Linked DNA regions of Cystobacter fuscus. The protein of the gene in region 1 interacts with the protein of each later gene in a pairwise test. Links are inferred from orthologs where the notes say so. Each region holds a gene or a part of one and is shown on either strand. Other genes may lie near its edges. The genes, in order: gyrA and gyrB.

Evidence for each region.
Region 2: the proteins of gyrA (region 1) and gyrB interact in binary tests that used the Escherichia coli proteins (3 or more experiments, as listed by UniProt). The link is inferred for Cystobacter fuscus from one-to-one orthologs.

The regions. Positions count from the first base shown.
Region 1 is NZ_CP022098.1:1,174,878-1,185,179, reverse strand. Bases 4,793-8,115 are described here. They hold gyrA (DNA gyrase subunit A), read right to left. Parts: upstream 7,756-8,115; coding sequence 4,993-7,755; downstream 4,793-4,992. Other genes in these bases: CYFUS_RS04905 (hypothetical protein), read right to left, coding at 7,916-8,115; CYFUS_RS04915 (YkvA family protein), read right to left, coding at 4,793-4,864. Also shown: CYFUS_RS04930 (amidohydrolase), read right to left, coding at 1-1,214; CYFUS_RS04925 (helix-turn-helix domain-containing protein), read left to right, coding at 1,536-2,033; CYFUS_RS04920 (VIT domain-containing protein), read left to right, coding at 2,038-4,575; more of CYFUS_RS04915, read right to left, coding at 4,592-4,792; more of CYFUS_RS04905, read right to left, coding at 8,116-9,070; CYFUS_RS04900 (tetratricopeptide repeat protein), read right to left, coding at 9,093-9,914; ung (uracil-DNA glycosylase), read right to left, coding at 9,966-10,302. UniProt on the Escherichia coli protein: A type II topoisomerase that negatively supercoils closed circular double-stranded (ds) DNA in an ATP-dependent manner to maintain chromosomes in an underwound state.
Region 2 is NZ_CP022098.1:12,012,349-12,022,374, forward strand. What follows is about bases 3,292-6,338. They hold gyrB (DNA topoisomerase (ATP-hydrolyzing) subunit B), read right to left. Parts: upstream 6,022-6,338; coding sequence 3,562-6,021; downstream 3,292-3,561. Other genes in these bases: CYFUS_RS48760 (hypothetical protein), read right to left, coding at 6,148-6,338. Also shown: CYFUS_RS48740 (hypothetical protein), read left to right, coding at 1-492; CYFUS_RS48750 (serine/threonine-protein kinase), read left to right, coding at 660-3,233; more of CYFUS_RS48760, read right to left, coding at 6,339-6,606; CYFUS_RS48765 (GNAT family N-acetyltransferase), read left to right, coding at 6,708-7,502; CYFUS_RS48770 (ATP-binding protein), read right to left, coding at 7,450-9,072; CYFUS_RS48775 (ATP-binding protein), read right to left, coding at 9,639-10,026. UniProt on the Escherichia coli protein: DNA gyrase negatively supercoils closed circular double-stranded DNA in an ATP-dependent manner to maintain chromosomes in an underwound state.

The DNA.
Region 1 (10,302 bases):
AGCCGCTCCGCCCCCAGCCTCGCCTCCGCCCACCCCATGTCGCTCGTCGCGTGCGTCGGCTGCACGCTCGCCACCAGCCCCGCCGCCCCCAGCTTCCGGATGTCCTCGGGCCGGAGAATCTGCGCGTGCTCCACCCGGTGCCGCAGCCCCTGCGTCTTCGTCTTCGCCGCGGCGCGAATCAGCGTGTCCACCACCAGCGTGTTCGCCCGGTCTCCAATCGCGTGCACGCACACCTGGAAGCCCCGCTCCATGAAGGCCTCCGTGCGCGCCTCCAGCTCCTCGGGCTCCATCAACAACAGCCCCGTCTCCCCCGGCGCGTCGCTGTAGGCCGCGTGCAGCGCCGCGCCCCGAGAGCCCAGCGCCCCGTCCAGCAGGAACTTCACCGACTTCATCTCCAGCAGCCGCCCGCCGAACGTCCCCAGCTCCAGGTACGTCCGCCGCGCCTCCCCCTGCCCGTCCGCCATCGCGTACACCCGCACCGGCAGCCGCCCCACCATGTCCCAGCGCTGCAGCAACCGGAACGTGCGCGGGTCCATCCCCGCGTCGTGCACCCCCGTCAGCCCCACCTGGGCGCACCGCTCCAGCGCCGCCGCGAGCCGCGCCTCGAGCTGCTCGTCCGTGGGCGGCGGCACCCGGGGCGCCACCAGCTCCATGGCGTTGTCCACCAGCACCCCCGTGGGCTCGCCCGCCGCGTCCCGGAGGATTCGCCCCCCCGCCGGGTCCGGCGTGTCCCGGGTGATGCCCGCGCGCCGCAGCGCCTCGCCATTCACCCACGCCGCGTGGTGGTCCACCCGCGTGAGGTACACCGGCGTCGTGGGAAAGCGCGCATCCAGCTCGGCCCGGCCCGGGAACCCGCCCCCCGGCCACCCGTTCTGATCCCACCCCTTGCCGATGAGCCAGTCGCCCTGGAAGCTCGTGGCCGGTGCCTCGGCGAGCCGCCTCACGGCCTCGTCCACCGAGCGCGTGCCCTCCAGCCGGGCCACCGTCAGGCTCAGGCCCAGCCCCGCCAGGTGCGCGTGCGCGTCCACCAGCCCGGGCACCACCACGGCCTTGCCCAGATCGACGACGCGAGCCCCCTCGCCCGCCGCCTCCAGCACCTCCCGCTTCGTCCCCACCGCCACCAACTGCCCCCGGCGCACCGCCAGGGCCTCGGCTTCCGGCCGCTCCGCGTCCAGGGTGCGGATGCGGCGTGCCACGTAGACTGTCGTCTCCACTCGCGCGTCCTCGGGCACCCGGCGCGCACAGCCTGCCCCCAGCGCGAACAGGACCGCCCCCCAGAGGGCGAGCCGTGCCGCGCCTCGGGCCCGGGCACCATCATCAACGTGTTCATCAACGTGTTGGGATGACTCTCCCCGCATCGGCGGGCCCTGCCTTCCCTGCGTGAAACAGCGCGGCGCACCGTAGCCCCGCCGCCCCCACCCCGCCCACTCCCGCACGACTCCTCGCTCCCCCAGCCACCCTCCCGAAGAACGTGACAGTGGCGAATCGACAGCGGCATCTTGACACTGAATGTGTCGAGTTCTACTGTCATGTTCGTGAGTCAGGCGAAAACATCCCGGGAGTGGAAGCTCTCGGAGCTGGCCGAGGCGGTGGGGGTGACCCCGAGGACCGTGCGCTACTACGTGCAACGGGGCCTGCTGCCCGCTCCGCCCTTCAAGGGTCCCGACACCGTCTATGGCGAGGAGCACCTGCTGCGCCTCAAGGCCATCCGCGTCCTCCAGGCCCGCTTCCTCCCCCTCGATGCCATCCAGGTGGAGCTGGCACGGCTCACCCCCGAGGCCCTCCAGGCGCTCGCCGAGGCCGAGCCGTCCGCACCGCCCCCCGCGGGGACCTCGGAGCCATCCCCGGCGGTGCCCGCGCCGGCCCCCGTTTCCCCGCCCGAATCGGCCTCCCCTTCCGCCGCCCCGACGAGCTGGCGACGATGGGAGCTGGCACCGGGACTCGAACTGCACCTCGCCGACACGGCGGATGCGAAGACCCGGGCGCTCGCGGAGCACCTGCGCGCCCTCCTCCAGCAGTCCCAGGAAAGGTAGAGCCATGCACGACGAGAAGGCCGGTCTGTACACGCGCGGCGGCACCCAGGTGGCCTTGCAGGGGGTGGACGTCACCGGAGAGCTGCTCGGAGGCCATGCCCGGGTGCGCGTGTGCCAGCGCTACCGCAACACCGAGCCGCGGCCCATCGAGGCCGTGTATGTCTTTCCGCTGCCCTCGGACGCCACCCTCACCGCCTTCTCGCTCGAGTGCGCCGGGCGGCGCGTGCAGGCCGTGCTCCAGGAGAGGGAGAAGGCCTTCCACACCTACGACGACGCGGTGACGGCCGGCCATGGCGCCGCGCTGCTCGACCAGGAGCGCCCCAACGTCTTCACCGCCCAGGTGGGCAACCTGCTGCCCGGGGAGGAGACGCGCGTGGAGGTGGAGTTCCTCCAGGTCCTCCAGGTGGAAGAGGGAAGCCTGTGCTGGGTGCTGCCCACGCTCGTCGCCCCCCGCTACATCCCCGGCACGCCCTCGGGAGACCGTACCTCTCACGGCGTGGCCGAGCCGACGAGCCGGGTGCCCGACGCGGACCGCATCACCCCGCCCGTGGGCGACGCCCCCTATGGCCTCACGCTCGAGCTGCTCGTGTCCCTGGGCCGCGAGGTGGTGGTGGAGAGCCCCTCGCACGCGCTCCAGCTCACGCGCACCGGAGGCGACACGCGCGTGACGCTCGCCCGGCCGGGCGTGGTGCTGGATCGAGATGTCGTGCTGAACATCCGCGGCCCGGACACGGATACGGCCTTCACTCCGCTCGTCACCCACCGCCAGGGCGACGCGCCGGGCACCTTCGCCCTCACCGTGGTGCCGGACCTGCTGGGCATGGCCGGCGCGCCCCGGCGGCAGGAGGTGGTGTTCGTGGTGGACACCTCGGGCTCCATGGATGGCGAGAGTCTGCCCCAGGCCCAGGGCGCGTTGAGGCTGTGCCTGCGCCACCTGCGCGAGGGGGATCGCTTCAACATCATCGCCTTCGAGAACAGCTTCCACCTCTTCTCGCCCCAGCCGGTGACCTTCACCCAGAAGACGCTGGAGCAGGCGGACCGGTGGGTGGCGGCGCTACGAGCCCATGGCGGCACGGAGCTGCTCGAGCCCCTGCGCGCCGCGGTGGAGGCCATGCCGGAGGGCGTGGTGGTGCTGCTCACGGACGGACAGGTGGGCAACGAGTCGGAGATCCTCCAGGCGGTGCTGGCCGCGCGTCGGACGGCGCGCGTCTACTCCTTCGGCATCGGCACCAACGTGAGCGACGCGCTGCTCAAGGATCTGGCGCGACAGACGGGCGGAGCGGTGGAGTTCATCCACCCCGGCGAGCGCATCGACGACAAGGTGGTGGCCCAGTTCTCGCGGGCGCTCGCCCCGCGCGTGACGGACGTGCAGGTGCGCTTCGAGGGCGTGGAGGCCACGGAGCTGGCGCCCGCCGAGCTCCCGTCGCTCGTGGATGGCACGCCCTGGAGTCTCTTCGGCCGGTACACCACGCCGGGCACGGGCACGGTGGTGCTCAAGGGCCGCTCGGGGGCGGAGCCCTTCACCCTCGCCATCGCCGTGAACTTCCCCGCGACGAGCGACCGGCCCGCGGTGGAGAAGCTGTGGGCCGCCGAGCGCATCCGCGGATGGCAGGCCGCCGCGCTCGTGGGCCGGCGGGCCGAGGCACTCAAGGAGCGCATCCTCCAGCTCGCGCTCGCGCACGGGCTCGTGACGCCCTACACCTCCTTCGTCGTGGTGGAGGAGCGCACGGGCGAGCGCCGGGCCTCGGGTCAACCCGAGACGCGCGTCATCCCCGTCCACGCCCCCGCCGGCTGGGCCATGTTCGGCACGGCGGACCAGGACACGGCGAAGAAGGAGCTGAGCAAGCCCGGCATGCCCCGAAAGGCCGTCGCTCCCATGCCCCCCTCCGCCGCCAGCGCACGCGGGGCCGCGGCGCCCACCCTGGCGGCGCCTCCTCCGCCTCCGAGAGCCCCGGCCCCCGCGCCGGCCGCGCCCCGGCCCCTGGCCAAGAGGAGCCGGAGCGGCGCGGTCCATGGCCCGCCCGGCGAGGAGGAGACCACGGGTTCGAGGCTGGCTCGCATGGAGGAGGCGACCGACTCCCTCCAGGAGGCACTGAGCGCCCCTCCGTCCATGGCGGACATGGCGCTGGACGACGAGGGGGGCGCGGATGGGGCCTCCCGGGAGGCCCCCGTGGAGCTGCTCGGCCAGCAGCTCGCCAGCGGCCTGTGGGCGGGCACCGGCCCGGGGAGCGAGCCCGTGCGGCAGGCACGTGCCACCGCGCTCGCCCTGCTGGAGTTGCTGCGCCAGGGCATCACCAGCGGCCATGCGCTCCATGGCAGCCAGGTGAAGAAGGCCGTGGAGGCCCTGCTCGCGCTGCTGCCCTCGTTGGGAGAGGCCACCGAGGTGGCCGAGCTGGCCCTGGGCGTGGCGTGGCTCGTGTCCGCGGGCCCTCGCACCCGGGGGCGCATCTCCCAGGCGGCGCGCCCGCTCGCGGAACTCAGCGCCCGGTTGGCGGATGAGGGGAAGCTGCGCCAGCACGTGGACGCCCTGGCCACGCGCTGACTCCGGTGGCTCCGCTTCAGCGCTCGCCGAGCGGAGACCGGCCCGTGCGAGGCCCGTCCACCGGCGTGGGCCACCCCATGGGCTCGGGCCGGTAGTTCTCCAGCTCCCGCGTCATGAACCAGGCCACGCCGGCCAGCACCCCGAGGTCGTCCAGCCAGCCCAGCAGGGGCAAGAAGTCCGGCACCACATCCATGGGGAAGAGGAAGTAGGCCACGGCGAACACCCCCATCAGCCGCCGCCACCGCGGCACGCGAGGATCTCGCACGTAACGGAAGAACCGCGTTCCCATGACTCGAAGACCGGCGACGTTCATGCCCCTGCTTACGAAAAGGGGCGTGAAATCATTGCGCGACCCGGTCGTAGGAAAGGCGGGCCGCTCGTGTACCAGGCGGCCCGCCCTCGCGCTGCATCAGCGGCTCAGCCCTGCTCGGGCTCGGAGCCCTCGGGCGATTCAGAGTCCTCGGACGACTCGGCGCCCTCGGGCGGCGCGGACTTCGCGGCGGACGCGGACTCGCTCGCCACCGCTTCGCCCGTCTCGCCCGCCTCGCTCTCGTCCTCCTCGGACTCGGGCAGCTTGGAGATGCCCGTCACCTTCTCCTCGGCGCTCTCCAGGGCGATGAGCCGCACGCCCTGCGTGTTGCGGCCGATGACGGAGATTTCCTTGGCCTTCATGCGGATGAGCATGCCGCCGTTGGTCACCAGCATCACCTCGTCCTTGTCCGTCACCGGCACGAGGCCCACCACCTTGCCATTCCGCTCGGTGGTCTTGATGTCGATGATGCCCTTGCCGCCACGGCCCTGCTGCCGGTACTCGGCCTCCTGGGTGCGCTTGCCGTAGCCGTTCTCCGTCACCGTGAGGATGGTGGTGTCCTTCTCCACCACGTCGGCGCCCACCACCTCGTCGCCGTCCTCCAGGGTGATGCCCTTCACGCCGTAGGCCTGGCGGCCCATGGAGCGCACTTCCTGCTCGGGGAAGCGGATGCTCATGCCGAGCGCGGTGGACAGGAGGATGTCCTTGGAGCCGTCGGTGATCTTCACCGCGACGAGCTCGTCCCCCTCGTCGATGCCCAGCGCGATGATGCCGCTCACGCGCACGTTGGCGAACGCCGACAGGTCCGTGCGCTTGACCACGCCCTTCTTCGTCACGAAGAAGACGAACTGGTTCTCACCGAACTCGCGCGTCACCAGTACCTGGGCGAGCCGCTCGCCCTCGCCGAACTGCACCAGGTTCACCATGGCCTTGCCGCGCGAGGTGCGGCCGGCGAGCGGCAGCTCGTGCACCTTGAGCGAGTAGAGCCGGCCCTTGTTGGTGATGGGCATGAGGAAGGCGTGGGTGCTCGCCACGAACATGTCGGTGACGAAATCGTCCTCCTTCGTCGTGGCCCCCGTCTTGCCGCGCCCACCGCGCTTCTGCGCCCGGTACTCGGACAGCGGCGAGCGCTTCACGTAGCCGGTGTGCGAGAGCGTCACCACCATGGTCTCCTCGGCGATGAGGTCCTCGCTGGTGATCTCCTCCACCGCGCCGGTGATCTCCGTGCGCCGCTTGTCGCTGTAGCGCTCGCGGATCTCCTTGAGCTCCGTCTTGATGACGTTGAGCAGGCTCGTCTCGTGGGCGAGGATGTCCTCCAGGCGGAGGATTTCGCGCACCAGGTCCACCAGCTCGCGGAACAGCTCCTCGCGCTGCAGGCCGGTGAGCCGCTGCAGGCGCATCTCGAGGATGTTCTTGGCCTGATCCTCGCTGAAGCCGGCGCCCTCGTAGCGGTGCTCCAGGCCCGAGTAGTTGGGCTCCTCGGCGCGCGCGCGCGACTCGAGCAGCGCCATCTGCGCCTTGGCCTGCGCGTAGTCGATGCGCTGCAGGTTCTTGAAGCGCTCCTGCTCGTAGAGCTCGGGCGACAGGATGTGCATGAGGCCCCAGCGCGCCTCGTCCGGGTCCCTCGAGGCGCGGATGAGGCTCACCACCAGGTCGATGAGATCCTGCGCGACGAGCAGGCCCTCGACGATGTGGCGGCGGGCGCGCGCCTTGCGCAGCTCGAAGCGGCTGCGGCGCGTGACCACGTCGCGGCGGTGCGAGATGAACCGGTCGAGCAGCTCCTTGAGGGTGAGCGTGCGCGGCTGGCCGCCGTCGATGGCGAGCATCACCGCCCCGAAGGTGGTCTCCATGGGGGTGTTGGCGAACAGGTTGTTGAGCACCACGCCGGAGATGGCATCGCGCTTGAGCTCCACCACGATGCGCATGCCCTGGCGGTCGCTCTCGTCGCGGATGTCGCTGATGCCCTCGAGCTTCTTGTCGCGCACCAGGTCGGCGATCTTCTCGATGAGCCGCGCCTTGTTCACCTGGTAGGGGATTTCCGTGACGATGATGCTCTCGCGGTCGCCCTTCTTGGAGGTTTCGATCTCCGTGCGCGCCCGGATGGTGATCTGCCCGCGGCCCGTCTCGTAGGCGCGGACGATGCCCTCACGGCCGGTGATGATGCCGGCGGTGGGGAAGTCCGGACCGGTGATGAACTGCATCAGATCACGCACGGTCGCGGTGGGGTGATCGATGAGGTGCAGCGTGCCGTCGATGACCTCACCCATGTTGTGGGGCGGCACGTTGGTGGTCATACCCACGGCGATGCCGGAGCTGCCGTTGACCAGGAGGTTGGGGAACTTGGTGGGGAGGACGAGCGGCTCGAGCAGCGAGTCGTCGTAGTTGGGACCGAAGTCGATGGTCTCCTTCTCGATGTCCGCGAGCATCTCCTCGGCCAGACGCTCCATGCGCACTTCGGTGTAGCGCATGGCCGCGGGGGAGTCGCCGTCCACCGAGCCGAAGTTGCCCTGGCCATCCACGAGCAGGTAGCGCAGGGACCACTCCTGCGCGAGCCGCACCATGGCGTCGTAGACGGAGGAGTCGCCGTGGGGGTGGTACTTACCGATGACGTCGCCCACCACGCGCGCGCTCTTCTTGTAGGCGCGGTTGTGGAGGTTGCCCAGGTCGTTCATCGCGTAGAGCACGCGGCGGTGCACGGGCTTGAGGCCATCGCGCACGTCGGGCAGGGCGCGCCCGATGATGACGGACATCGAGTAGTCGAGATACGAGCGGCGCATCTCGTCTTCGATGTTGACTTGGATGAGTTCTCCCACGGCGCCCGAAGGAGGCGCGGGGGGCGTTGCCGGCTTGTCGGTGGTGTCGTCGGCCATGAATTCGTGGGTCAGGGGAGAGGCCCGCCCGAGGGGACCTCTCCAAGAGATTGGGTGTACGTAACCCCCGGATTTTCCAGCGTCAACAATGCTGATGCCCGGGACGTGGGGGGGAGCCAGAAAGAGGACCCGGAGCCCGCCCGGTTGGCGGGCATTGAACTCAACCCAGGACCTCGCGGGCCTGTTGTACCAACCGGGTCAGACGCGAGGGCGCCCACCATCCGCGCGACACCCGCGTGCCCATTCCATGGCGTTGGATCAACTCCCGGAGTGCCTCGCACACGCGCTCGCCGTCCGGGCCATGACGGCCTTCATCCGCCTGCCCGGCGAGCTTGTCCAGACGGGCCCAGCGCGCGGGCGTCCAGCACTCGTCCTCGGGAATGTCCGGCCGCTGCGCGTCCCAGAGCTCGTAGGCCACCTCGAACAGTGCCGCCCGGGCGTCCTCCAACACCCCCGAGGCGTGCAGGCGCACATGAGGCGCGTATTCCCGCTCGAAGAGCCACCACATCACCGCCAGACACTCGGCCGGGTCGGGCTCGAGCGGGGCGAGCCGCAGCCGAGCCATGTGCAAGAGCCGGCTCCGGGCCTCCTGGTACCAGTACTCCGCGTGAAGCAGACGCTCGGTGCCGGTGCCCGGCGGGCGGCGCGGCGCGAGGGCGGCCCGCTCGCGCAGCTCCGCCACCATGAAGCCCCGTGCGTCCACGCCGGACAGGCGGCGCCAGAGCGCGGCCAGCGCCGCCTCGCCCCGGGCCCACCCCAGGGACAACTCCTCTCGCTGCAGGCTCGAGAAGGGCAGCCGCCCGGAGAGCAGCACCGGGTGCGCGAAGAGCGGCTCGAGGCGCCCGGCGAACAGCACGGCCTCGCGCAGCGCGGGCAGGGAGTCCGGCAACAGCTCCGCCGCGGTCTGCTCGCGCAGGTGGACGGGCACGTCGCGGGGCAGGGTGATGAGCCAATCCTCCAGGGAGCTCATCAGGCCGGCCAGCGACTCCTGGGCGCTGCGTCCGAGCTTGCGCGCCACGTCCCGGGCGAGCTGCTCGCGCAGCGAGTGCACTTCCCACAAGGTCCGCACCGTCGGGTGGCTGGTGGGCCAGTCCTCGGCCTGGGCGCGGCGCAGCGCGGGGCCGAGCAGGGCGTCCAGTGCGTCCTGATGGGTCCGCACCTCGCGCAACAGGGGCAACTCCTGCCGCAGCCGCTCCTGCCATCGGGACTCGGCCAGCGCGAGCACCAGGCGGTAGTAGCGCTCCCGGGCGGGCGCGAGCAGAGCGGACTGGCCCTCCAGACGGATCTGGAATTCGTCGTCGATGGGCGCGGCCATGAGGAGGAGTATACCTCCGGATTCACGCCGTCTGGGTGGCGACATCCTTGGGCCGCAGCGGGGCGGCGAGCCGCTCGGCCTCGGCGCCCAGGGGGCCCTCGGGGTCCAACGCCCTGGCGCGCTCGAAGGCGGCGAGCGCGCCCTCGCGATCTCCCTTCAGCTTGAGGGCCACCCCCACGTTGAGGTGCGCACCGCCATTGTCCCGGTCCATGGCGAGCGCCTCGCGGAAGGCGGCGAGGGCCTCGTCCAGGTCTCCGGCGAGCAGGGCCTCCTTGCCGGCCTGCACGCGCTTGTCCGCGTCGTTGACGAGCTCCACCTGGAGCAGGCTGCCCCCGGCCACGGTGACGATGAGCGCGCGCAGGATGCCGCCCCAGTAGAAGGTCAGGCCCTCGGCGGCGGCCACGGCGGCGATGGGCAGGTCCGGCAGCAGTTGCTTGCCGCGGAACTTGAAGCGCACCTTCGTGTAGCGGCCCTTGTTCGCCCAGTGGATGACCTCCCCGCGCAGCTTGTTCAGGCCCTCCTCGATGCGCTTGGGATCGATCTCGAAGGGGAACGCGACGCCGCCCGAGGCCTCACCCGAGGGCAGCGCCTTCTGCTCGGACACGGACTCCGCCACGGGTTCGGCCACGAACTCGGGGAAGGAGGAGGCGGGGGGAAGCACCTCCACCGGAGCGGAGGGCGGCACCGGGGCCCGGGCCTTCTTCTTCGCCGCGGCCGGCCGCGCCGGGGCCACCGGCTTCTTCACGGACGAGGGGCGCTTCTTCGCGGAAGCGGCGCTCTTCTTCGGAGCCGCGGCGGCCTTCTTCGGGCTCGCCGGGGCCTTGCGGGGTGAGGTCTTCGCCATGGTGAGGGGACTCTAACCAGTCGCGAGGCAACACGCTCGCGGGGGCGCCCCTCACCCTGGCAGCCGCCAATCCACGGGCGCGCGCCCGCGCTTCTCCAGCTCCGCGTTGGCGAGGCTGAAGGGCTTGCTGCCGAAGAAGCCCCGACTGGCCGACAGCGGCGAGGGGTGCGGACCCTTGATCACCGCATGTCGGCGCTCGTCGATGAGCGCCTCCTTCTTCTGGGCATAGCTGCCCCACAGCACGAACACGACCGGCTCCGGCTGCTCGCTCACCGCCCGGATGACCGCGTCCGTGAAGGCTTCCCAGCCGCGTCCCGCATGGGAGTTGGGCTCGGCCTCGCGCACCGTCAGCACCGCGTTGAGCAGAAACACGCCCCGCTCGGCCCAC
Region 2 (10,026 bases), about 11 Mb from region 1 along the record:
CTCGCCGGCTTCGGCGCCATGAGCATCCTGCGCTCCTCGGCCTTCACCCTGCGCTCGGGCAACAACGACATCTCCATCGGACCGAGCGCGCTGTTGCAGATCATCCTCTCCGCCACGGACCGAGCCGTGGACCGCGCGCGAGCCACCGTGCGCGCCGAGCGGATGGCCAAGACGATGAAGGACCTGGAGTTCAGCCAGATCTCCATCGCGCTCCCCCAACTGGCCTTCACGATGATGCAGAACGTGACGATGGAGGAGAAGCAGAACCTGGGCGAGGAGATCTCCCGGCTGCGCGAGCAGGACATGGACGCGGCGATGAAGAGCATCTGCCTGGGGCTCGCGCTCAGCAACATCGTCGGGCAGAGCGTGGTGGACGCGGCCGTGGCGGCGCTGCGCCAGACCCGGAAGCCGGGCGAGGTCCCCGCGCTCGCCCTGGTCCCGAGCCCCAGCGGGCCCGTGGTCCAGGTCGTCCCCCCCGCCGTGCCGAAGTGAGGGCCCGGGGGCAGGCGGGGGAGCAGGCGGGCCCCGGGGGTCCCCCGCCCCGTCCCGGCCCCGCTCCGGCCCGCCCGGGCCCGGGGGCCTTTCCCGTTTCGCGATTATTTGAGCGAAGCGAGGTATGCTGGACCTCCGGATTCCCCCTCAACGACACGACGCGCAACGTGGCCCCCAACGCAGCCCGGGACTTTGGCAGATACGAACTGGTGTCGAAGCTCGCGTCGGGCGGGATGGCGGTCACCTATCGCGCGACGATGAGGGGCGCGGCGGGGGTGACCAAGCCGGTGGTCATCAAGCAGATCCTCCCCCACTTCGCCGATGACCCCGCCTTCGTGGAGATGTTCATCAGCGAGGCGCGCGTGGCGGCGGCGCTCACCCACGGCAACATCGCCCAGGTCTTCGACTTCGGGGAGATCGACGGCCAGTACTTCCTGGCCATGGAGTTCGTGCACGGCCAGCCGCTGTCCAAGGTGCTGCGCCGCGCCCAGCGCGCGGGACTCCCGTCGCTGCCCATCCCCCTGGCGCTCTACATCGCCTCGCAGATCTGCGACGGGCTGGACTACGCGCACCGCCACCTGGACGACAACGGCGAGCCGCTGGGACTGGTGCACCGCGACGTGTCCCCGGACAACGTGCTCATCTCCTACGAGGGCCAGGTCAAGGTCATCGACTTCGGCATCGCCAAGGCGACGAGCGTGGTGGAGGGCAACACCTCGCCGGGCATGGTGAAGGGCAAGTACCCGTACTTCTCCACCGAGCAGGCCCGGGGCGAGCAGGACCTGGACGCGCGCTCGGACACGTTCGCCGTGGGCGTGGTGCTCTACGAGATGCTGTGCGGCCGCCGCCCCTATGACGGCGACTTCGTCACCGTGCTGCCGAAGCTGCTCGCCGGCGACTACCCCAGGCCCTCCTCGCTCAACCCCGCCATCGCCCCCGAGGTGGAGCTGGTCCTCGCCACGGCGATGGCGCTCGAGCGCGAGCAGCGCTACCCCACCGCCCAGGCCTTCTCCGAGGCGCTGCGCGAGCAGCTCTACTCCGCCTGGCCCCGCTTCTCGCCGAGCATGGCGTCGCAGTTGCTCGGCCACCTGTTCGCCGAGGATCTCGCGGCCGAGGGCCGCCGGGTGGAGGTGACGCCCGCCTTCCTCGAGCAGCTGGCCGAGTGGCAGCAACAGACGAGCGTGGGGCCCCGTCCGGCCTCGGCGGGCACCGGCCGTCCCCGCTCCAGGCCCGCGTCCGACGGGGAGATCAGCGGGCCGATGCTGAGCAACCCCGGCGCGCGCCCCCCGTCGTCGCGCTCCGGCTCCAATGGCGTGGCCCGCGCCTCGCAGCCAGGGGGGGTGCGCCCCATCAGCTCGACCACGGGGCGCAGGGTGTCGAGCGCGGGCGTCGTGCGCGTCCCCGCCGCATCCCCCCCCCGCGAGGCACCGGCCCCCGAGACGATGGCGGGCCCGCTGACGGACGCCCGCGTCCTCGAGAGCCCGAACGAGCCGCACGACAACACCCCCCTCGATATCGAGGTGCCGTCGGTCACCCACATCACGGCCCTGGAGGGCACCCCGGGCGATCCGCGCGAGCAACGGGCCCGCCAGGAGAAGGAGCGCGAGGAGAAGCAACGGCGCATGGTGCGCCAGCTCAGCATCCCGCTCTTCGCCCTGGCGCTGCTCGGCCTGCTCTACCTCGTCTTCTCGCCCAAGAAGGCCAGTGAAGAGGAAGCCGCCATGAGGGCCCCGTTGTGGCTCACCTCCACGCCGCCGGGCGCCACGGTGAAGCTCAACGGCAAGGACGTGCCCGGCGTCACGCCGCTCTTCGTGCCGGATGTGCCGATCTACGAGGCCAGCACCTTCGTGCTCACGCTGCCGGGCTACCGGACGTGGACCAAGCGCTTCACGCCCACGGCCATCGACAAACCCACCCTGAACGCGGTGTTCGAGCCACTCGAGGAGCAGCCCCCACCCCAGGCAGCGCCGCCCCCCGAGCCCGCTGCCGCGCCCGAGCAGCCCGATCTGTCGCGCAACGAGGTGGACTACCCGACGCGGCTGTTCGTCCTGCGCCCGCGCTACAACGCCTTCGTCGTGGACGGGCTCGCCACGGCCTCCCTCGAGCTCAACCCCCGGGTGGCCTACGCGGTCAGCACCGACGGCAGCGCCTCGCTGGCCGCCGGGCGGGGCGGGGGCACGGGCACGCTCGCCTACTTCGCCGAGGGCGATGACCTGCCCGCGGACGAGTCCTTCGGACTGCTCGGCCCGTCCACTCGCACGCTCAAGGGCGTGCGCCGGCTGCATGTCTTCCTGCTGGACGATGACCTGGCGGACAACAGCGGCACGGTGCGGGTGAACCTGCGCCAGTCCCAGTTCGTCGCGCCCCGCAGCCTCACCTTCGATGCCACCCGCGACGCGCTGGTGCTCGCCCCCGAGCAGCAGTTCGTCCTGCGCGGGCTCAACCCGGACGCCATCTACATGCTCACCGTGCGCGATGACGTCGCGGAGCTGCGCGTGGGCCCCACCGGCCGCACCCGCCACGTGTTGTGCGTGGAGAGCAACCAGAAGTCCGCCCGGCGCTCGCACCGCCTGCTCGAGTCGGGCAAGCGCTTCCAGGTGACGGGCGCGGACACCCTGCGCTGCGCCTTCCCGGATGTCCGCGTGGAAGACAACGCGGGCGCCTTCGAGGTGGACATCGTCGACGTCACCGAGATGTCCCGCAAGGAGCGCGCCGACGCCCTGCGCGGCCCCCTGCGCTGAGCCGCCTCCCCCGAGGCGAGGTAGGGAGCTGACGGACAAGCACCGGCGCCATCCGACACGAGCGTCCAAAAGCCCACCAGCCGAGCATACTTTGAGCACCGTTTTTCAACGGAACGGTGCATACTCTAGGGAAGGGCCTGGATCACCGGGTCCCCCTAAAAACCGAAGGATTCCTTCCGTAAGGGCTTGCTCGCGGCGGTGAGGCGATCAGGTTCAACAAGGACGGGAAAGGCACGTGGGCGCGGAGCCATTCATGGCACCGGGCCCACATGTCTTTTTGGGGCCCGCCCGCTCCCTCGAGAGGGAGGGAAGCGGGGGCCCGGGTGGCTCAGATGTCGAGGTTCTGCACGTTGAGGGCGTTGCGCTCGATGAACTCGCGCCGCGGCTCGACGGCCTCGCCCATGAGGAGCGAGAAGATCTCATCGCTCTCCACCGCGTCCTCGATGCGCACCTGCAGGAGCGTGCGGGTGGCGGGGTTCATGGTGGTCTCCCAGAGCTGCTCGGGGTTCATCTCGCCCAGACCCTTGTAGCGCTGCAGACCGAGTCCCTTCTGGGCGTCCTTGCGCACGGCCTCCAGGACTTCCTGGACGGACAGGGCGAGCACCTCGCCGTCGCCCACCTTCACCTTGTAGGGCGCCTTGCCCAGCGAGGCGAACGAGTCGTGCAGGCTCACCAGCTCCTGGTACTCGGGCGAGGAGAGGAAGCCGTGGTCGAACACGGACTGGCGCAGGCCGCCGTTGATGTCCGTCTTCACCACCAGCTTCTTCGCCTGGGACTCGGGGTCGTCCACGATGGTCGTGTCCAGGCGGCCGAGCGTGTCCGGCATGCGCAGCTGGAGGTAGGCGCGCATCTGCGCCACCTGCTCGCCGAGCACGGCCTCGTTGGACAGGGTGGCCACGTTCAGGCTGCTGCCCTGCACCAGGGCGTCCACCACGCGCGCGTCCCGCCGCGCCGCCAGCTTCTCCAGACGCTCCTCGTAGGTGAGCACCTTCTCCAGGAGCGAGCGCAGCTCCGCGCCGCCCAGCTCCCCGCCCGGCGTCACCACGCGCGAGTGATCCGAGGCGATGCGCAAGAGGTAGTCATTGAGGCCGCGCTGATCCTTGACGTACAGGTCCTTCTTGTTGCGCGTGACTTTGTAGAGCGGCGGCTGGGCGATGTAGAGGTAGCCGTTCTGGATGAGCTCCGGCATCTGCCGGTAGAAGAAGGTGAGCAGCAGGGTGCGGATGTGGCTGCCGTCCACGTCGGCGTCCGTCATCAGGATGATGCGGTGGTAGCGCGCCTTGGTGGGATCGTAGTCCTCACGGCCGATGCCCGTGCCGAGCGCGGTGATGAGGGTGACGATCTCCGCGCTGGTGAGCATCTTCTCGAAGCGCGCCTTCTCCACGTTGAGGATCTTGCCGCGCAGGGGAAGGATGGCCTGGTTGCGCCGGTCGCGGCCCTGCTTGGCCGAGCCGCCTGCGGAGTCACCCTCGACGAGGTACAGCTCGCTCTCGCTCGGGTCGCGGCTCTGGCAGTCGGCGAGCTTGCCCGGCAGCGAGCCGCCATCGAGGATGCCCTTGCGCCGCACCGTCTCGCGCGCCTTGCGCGCCGCGATGCGCGCGCGCGTGGCGTCGCCAATCTTCATGACGATCTTCTTGGCGACGACGGGGTTCTCCTCGAGGAAGGTGGCGAGCTGGTCATTCACCATCTGCTCGACCAGGCCCTTGACCTCGCTGTTGCCCAGCTTCGTCTTCGTCTGCCCCTCGAACTGGGGGTTGGACAGCTTCACGGAGATGACGGCGGACAGGCCCTCGCGCGCGTCCTCGCCGGTGGGCGTCTCCTTGAGGTCCTTCCACACGCCGCTCTTCTCCGCGTAGGAGTTGAGCGTGCGCGTGAGCGCGGCCTTCATGCCCGACAGGTGCGTGCCACCCTCGTGCGTGTTGATGTTGTTGGCGAAGGTGAAGATGCGCTCGTCGTAGCCATCGTTCCACTGCAGGGCGATCTCCAGCGCCAGTCCCTCGCGCTCGGTGCTGAAGTGGATGGGCTTGTCGTGCAGCACCTCCTTCGCCTTGTTGATGTACTCCACGAAGGACACGATGCCGCCGTCGAACTTGAACTCGTGCTCCTTGCCGATGCGCATGTCGCGGATGACGATGCGCAGGCCGGCGTTGAGGAACGCGAGCTCGCGCATGCGCTGGCTGAGCGTCTCGAAGTTGAAGTCCACCACCTCCATGATGGTGGGGTCCGGCTTGAAACAGATGAGCGTGCCGAGCTTGTCCGTCTCGCCCACCACCGACACCGCGTCCTGCGGCACGCCGCGCGCGTAGGAGTGCTCGTACACCTTGCCGCCGCGCTGGATGCGGACCTTGAACCACTCGGACAGGAAGTTCACGCACGTGACGCCCACGCCGTGCAGACCGCCGGACACCTTGTAGGCGCCATTGCCGAACTTGCTGCCCGCGTGCAGCTCGGTGAGCACCACGTCCAGCGTGTCCTTGCCCTTGAACTTGGGATCCGGGTGCGGACCCACCGGAATACCGCGGCCGTTGTCCTGCACCGACAGCGAGCCATCCACGTGGATGACCACCTCGATGTCCGTGCAGTGGCCCGCGAGCGCCTCGTCGACGGAGTTGTCCACCACCTCGTAGACGAGCTTGTGCAGCCCGTAGGAGACGGTGTCGCCGATGTACATGCCCGGCCGCTTGCGGACGGCCTCCGCGCCTTCCAGCTTCGTGATGGCACCGGCGTCATAGTCCCCAGACGACGACGACGGAGCCGCCGGGGTGGCGGGGGTGGGGAGGTTTTCCATGTGCGGAGATCCTTCGGAAATCACAGGTCGGGAAGCCCGGGTGCCTACCATTGGAAGATACCCCGGACAAGAATGTGGAGAACACGCAAGGCGTGGAAAAGATTCATGAAATGTCCCGAAATGACGCTAGGCGTCGAACCGGGGGGCGGGCTTGCGTTCCTCCAGGGCGGACGCGAGCTCGCCATAGGTGTTCCGGGAGGCGAAGAGGTGCCGGGAGACGAGCACCCGTCCCCCCTCGTCGAGGAACAGGCCAAGCACCTCGCCGTGACGGCCGATGCGCCGCACGGAGTCGATCTGCCCCCAGGACAGTTGGATCCGGCCGGTGGAAAAGGGACGAGCCACTTCCACACCCCGGGAGCTGAGTGTAACGCCCCAGCCGGGCCGTGGCCGCAAGCGATGCCAGGCGAAGGCGAAGACGAGCATCAATCCTCCGGTGACGCCCGCCCGGGCCACGGCCAGGGGAGGGGAGCCCAGAGAGCGGGCATCCGCCAGGGCCCAGGCGCTGAGAATGGCCAGCACGCACGCGCCCAGGAACAGGGCACGGCGAGAGAGGCGGGGATCGAAGGCGTAGAAGCGGGGCTCCATGCGAGCAGCCTGCACCCTACCCTCCCCGAGGGCCCGCCGGGTATTTTCCCACCTCCCGCACTGTCCACCCGGAAGCGCCCCCGCGCCCCAGGAGAGCCCCCATGACGGACGCTGAACTCACCGCGCGCCTGCGCGCCAATCTGCTGGCCCTCAAGGCCCTGCAGACGCGCACCACGGCCCTGCGGGGGCTCGAGCTGCCAGGAGTCCGGGCCCTGTGCCTGCCCGGCCGGGGTATTCCCCTCTTCCAGCAACAGGTGCTGTACACCCACCCGGAGGCGCTCGCTCCCGCCCTGCCCCGGCTGGAGGCGTGGTACCGCGACCAGCACGTGCCCGCCTGGCGCGTGCTCGTCACCCCGGGGGACTCCCACGCCGAGTCCGCCCTGGCCGCCGCCGGCTACGCGCCCGAGGGCGGCATGCCCGCCATGGGCCTGAGCCTCGCGCCCACTCCGTCCTCCCGCCTCCCTCCGGGGCTCACCGTGGAGCGCTCCGAGGACCCGCGCGAGGTGATCGCGCTCAACAGGCGGTGCTACCCCCCGGGCATCATGGACTTCCTGGGCGTCTGGGAGGGTGAATCGCCGCCGGACGTCCCGCTGCACGGGGTGCTCGTGCGCGAGGCGGGCCGGGTGCTCTCCGTGGGATTGGCGCTCGATCTGGACGACACCGCGGGCGTGTACATGGTCGCCACGCACCCCGACGCGCGCCGCCGGGGACTGGGAGCGCTGGTGATGGAGGGCCTGCACGCGGATGCGCTCGCGCGCGGCCGCGCCGCCTCCGTCCTCCAGTCGTCCGAGGAGGGAGTCGGCATGTACCAGCACGTCGGCTACCGGCACCTCGGGACGTGGGTCAACTGGGTGCGCCGCGCCGGGCAGGTGGCTCCAGGGGCAGTTCCAGGATGAAGCGCGCGCCGCCTTCCGGGCGCTGCTCCGCCCAGACGCGGCCACCATGTGCCTCGGCCGCCCGGCGCGCCAGGTACAACCCCAGCCCCAGTCCCCCGTACGAGCGCGAGGACACCGCCCGTCCGAAGCGCTCGAAGATGCGCTCCAGGTGCTCCGCCGGCACGCCGATGCCCTGATCCTCCACCACCACGCGCGCCCGGTCCCCGGCCTCCTCGCCGCGCACCTCCACCGGCTGGCGTGGACCGAACTTGAGGGCGTTGGCCACCAGGCTCGACACCACCTGCTCCACGCGCATCCGGTCCCACTGGCCCACCAGCCCCGGCGCCACGCTCACCCGCAGGCCACAGCCCACCGCCTCGGCCTCCGCCTGGAAGCGCTCCATCACCTCGCCCACCAGCTCGCCCAGGTCCACCCGCTCGGGAGACAGGGGCAGCTCGCCCGTGGACAACAGCGACACGTCCAGCAGCGACTCCACCAGCGAGCCCAGGCGCCGCACCTGACGCAGCCCCCGCTCCAGCCGCTCGCACAGGGCCGGGGACTCACTCCGCGAGCGCTGCACCAGCGAGCCGAGCTGCAACCCCAGCGTGGTCAGCGGCGTGCGCAGCTCATGCGCGGCCACGGCCAGGAAGTCATCGCGCAGGTGGATGGCCTCCTGCGCCTCGTGGTAGAGCCGCGCGTTCTCCAACGCGAGCGCGGCGCGGCGCCCCACGTCCTGGAAGAGCGCCAGGTCCGCGGCCGTGAAGGCCGCCCGATCTCCCGTGGCGAACAGGGTCATCACCCCCTGGCTCTCCCGCCGCCCCCGCAGGGGGACGCAGACGGCCGAATGCAAGCGCAGCCCGGTCACCACGCGCAGATGCTCCGGCGAGCGCGCCCAGGCCAGCAGATGCTCGGCCCGGAGCTCCGGCACCCACTGCGCCTGGCCCGTGCGCCAGGTCAGCGCGGAGCCCGAGCTGGCCTCCGGCACGAGCGGGAAGAGCCGGTCGAGGTCACGGCCCCGCTCCACCCATTCGGGATCCTCGTTCGCCAGCACCACCAGCTCGAGCTGTCCCTTGTCGTCGGGAGCGTAGACGGAGCACCAGTCCGCCAGCTCCGGCACCATCAGCCGCGCCACCTGCTGCAGCGTCTCCTGGAAGTCCAGCGAGCCCGCCAACACCTCGCCCACGCGCGCCATCAGCGAGCGCTCGCGGCGCAGGCGCGACACCTCCAGCTCACGGGCCACCACCGCCGGCAGCCGGCCCAGGGACGCCCGGGAGAAGCAATCCCGCGCCCCCGCCTTCATCACCTCACCGGCCCCGCGCTCGTCCCGGTGCTCGGAGAGGACCAGGAGCGGAACCTCCAGGTCGCGCTCGCGCACGGCGTCCAGCACCGTCACGGCGTCGAGGCCCGGGGAGCCCTCGCCACACACGAGCACCTCCCACGGCCCCCGCTCCAGCGCCGCGCCCAGTTCCCCGGCGGTGCGCACGACGCACGCCTGGAGTTCACCGTGGCCGCCCTCGCGCAGAGCCTCCACCACCCGAGCCTCGTCGTTCGGCTCTCCCGCCACCAGCAGGACGCGCAGGGGCGTCGTCATCCAGGCGCCCCCGGCCTCCAACCCTGGCCGGCACCCGTCCCGAGGCGCACGCCCGCCCGGGGCACCTCGTCCTCACGCAAGAGGGATCGCTGGATGTACATGCTCGCAACTCCACGCCTTGGACCCGAGGACAAGCCTATAGCGGGTCCCTCCCGTGTCGTCCGCCAGGAAGCAACCCCCCCGGTCCTGGAACGCTCCCCGGTGAACGTCTCGCGAGCCGGCGGCGCCGGAGCCTGAAAAAAAGTCTGGAAGAGGGCCCGTCAGGAACCGCGCCGGGTCCCGTCCCTGTCTTCATCGGAACGCCCGGCCGGAAAGGCCTCACACGCCCGGGACCTGTAAAGGCCCTCTCTCCCAGAGACCAAACCAAGGCTTCACCACTCGGGCGTTCCGTCCCCTTTCACACCCGCTTCTCGCGTCCGGCCGAACAGGCCCCACAAGCCCACACTCTCCGTGTCGCCGGTTCGACTCCGGCTCTCCCGATACGCCGCACCGGGAGATAGCTCAGGGGTAGAGCAAGAGACTCCCACTCGTGGCTTGTTCACTCGGACGCGGTCTTCCCCCCCGCCTCACGCCCGCAGGACGCCGCCCTCCAGCTCCACCACGCGCTGGTCGAAGAGGCGCAGGGCCTCGCGCAGGTCGGACGAGGCCGCCTCCGCGGGAGCGTTGCGAGCGTTCATCAGACGCCGCCGTGCCGCCATCAACGCCCGCTGCCCCTGCTCGGTGTGCGGAGCGCTCTCGGCCTCCGCCAGGTCCACCGCCACGCGCAGCACCGAGGTGAGCTCGCGCAGCACCAGGTCGTCCTGGAGCTCCGGGGCCTGGGCGAGCGCGGAGAAGCCCTGCCGCGCGGCCACGAGGTTGCCCTGGGTGGCCTGTACCGCGGACAGGTGCGCGCTGAAGCGCAGCGAGTGCCACCGGGACACCCGGGCCAAGAGCCCCACCGCGTCCTCCAGGCTC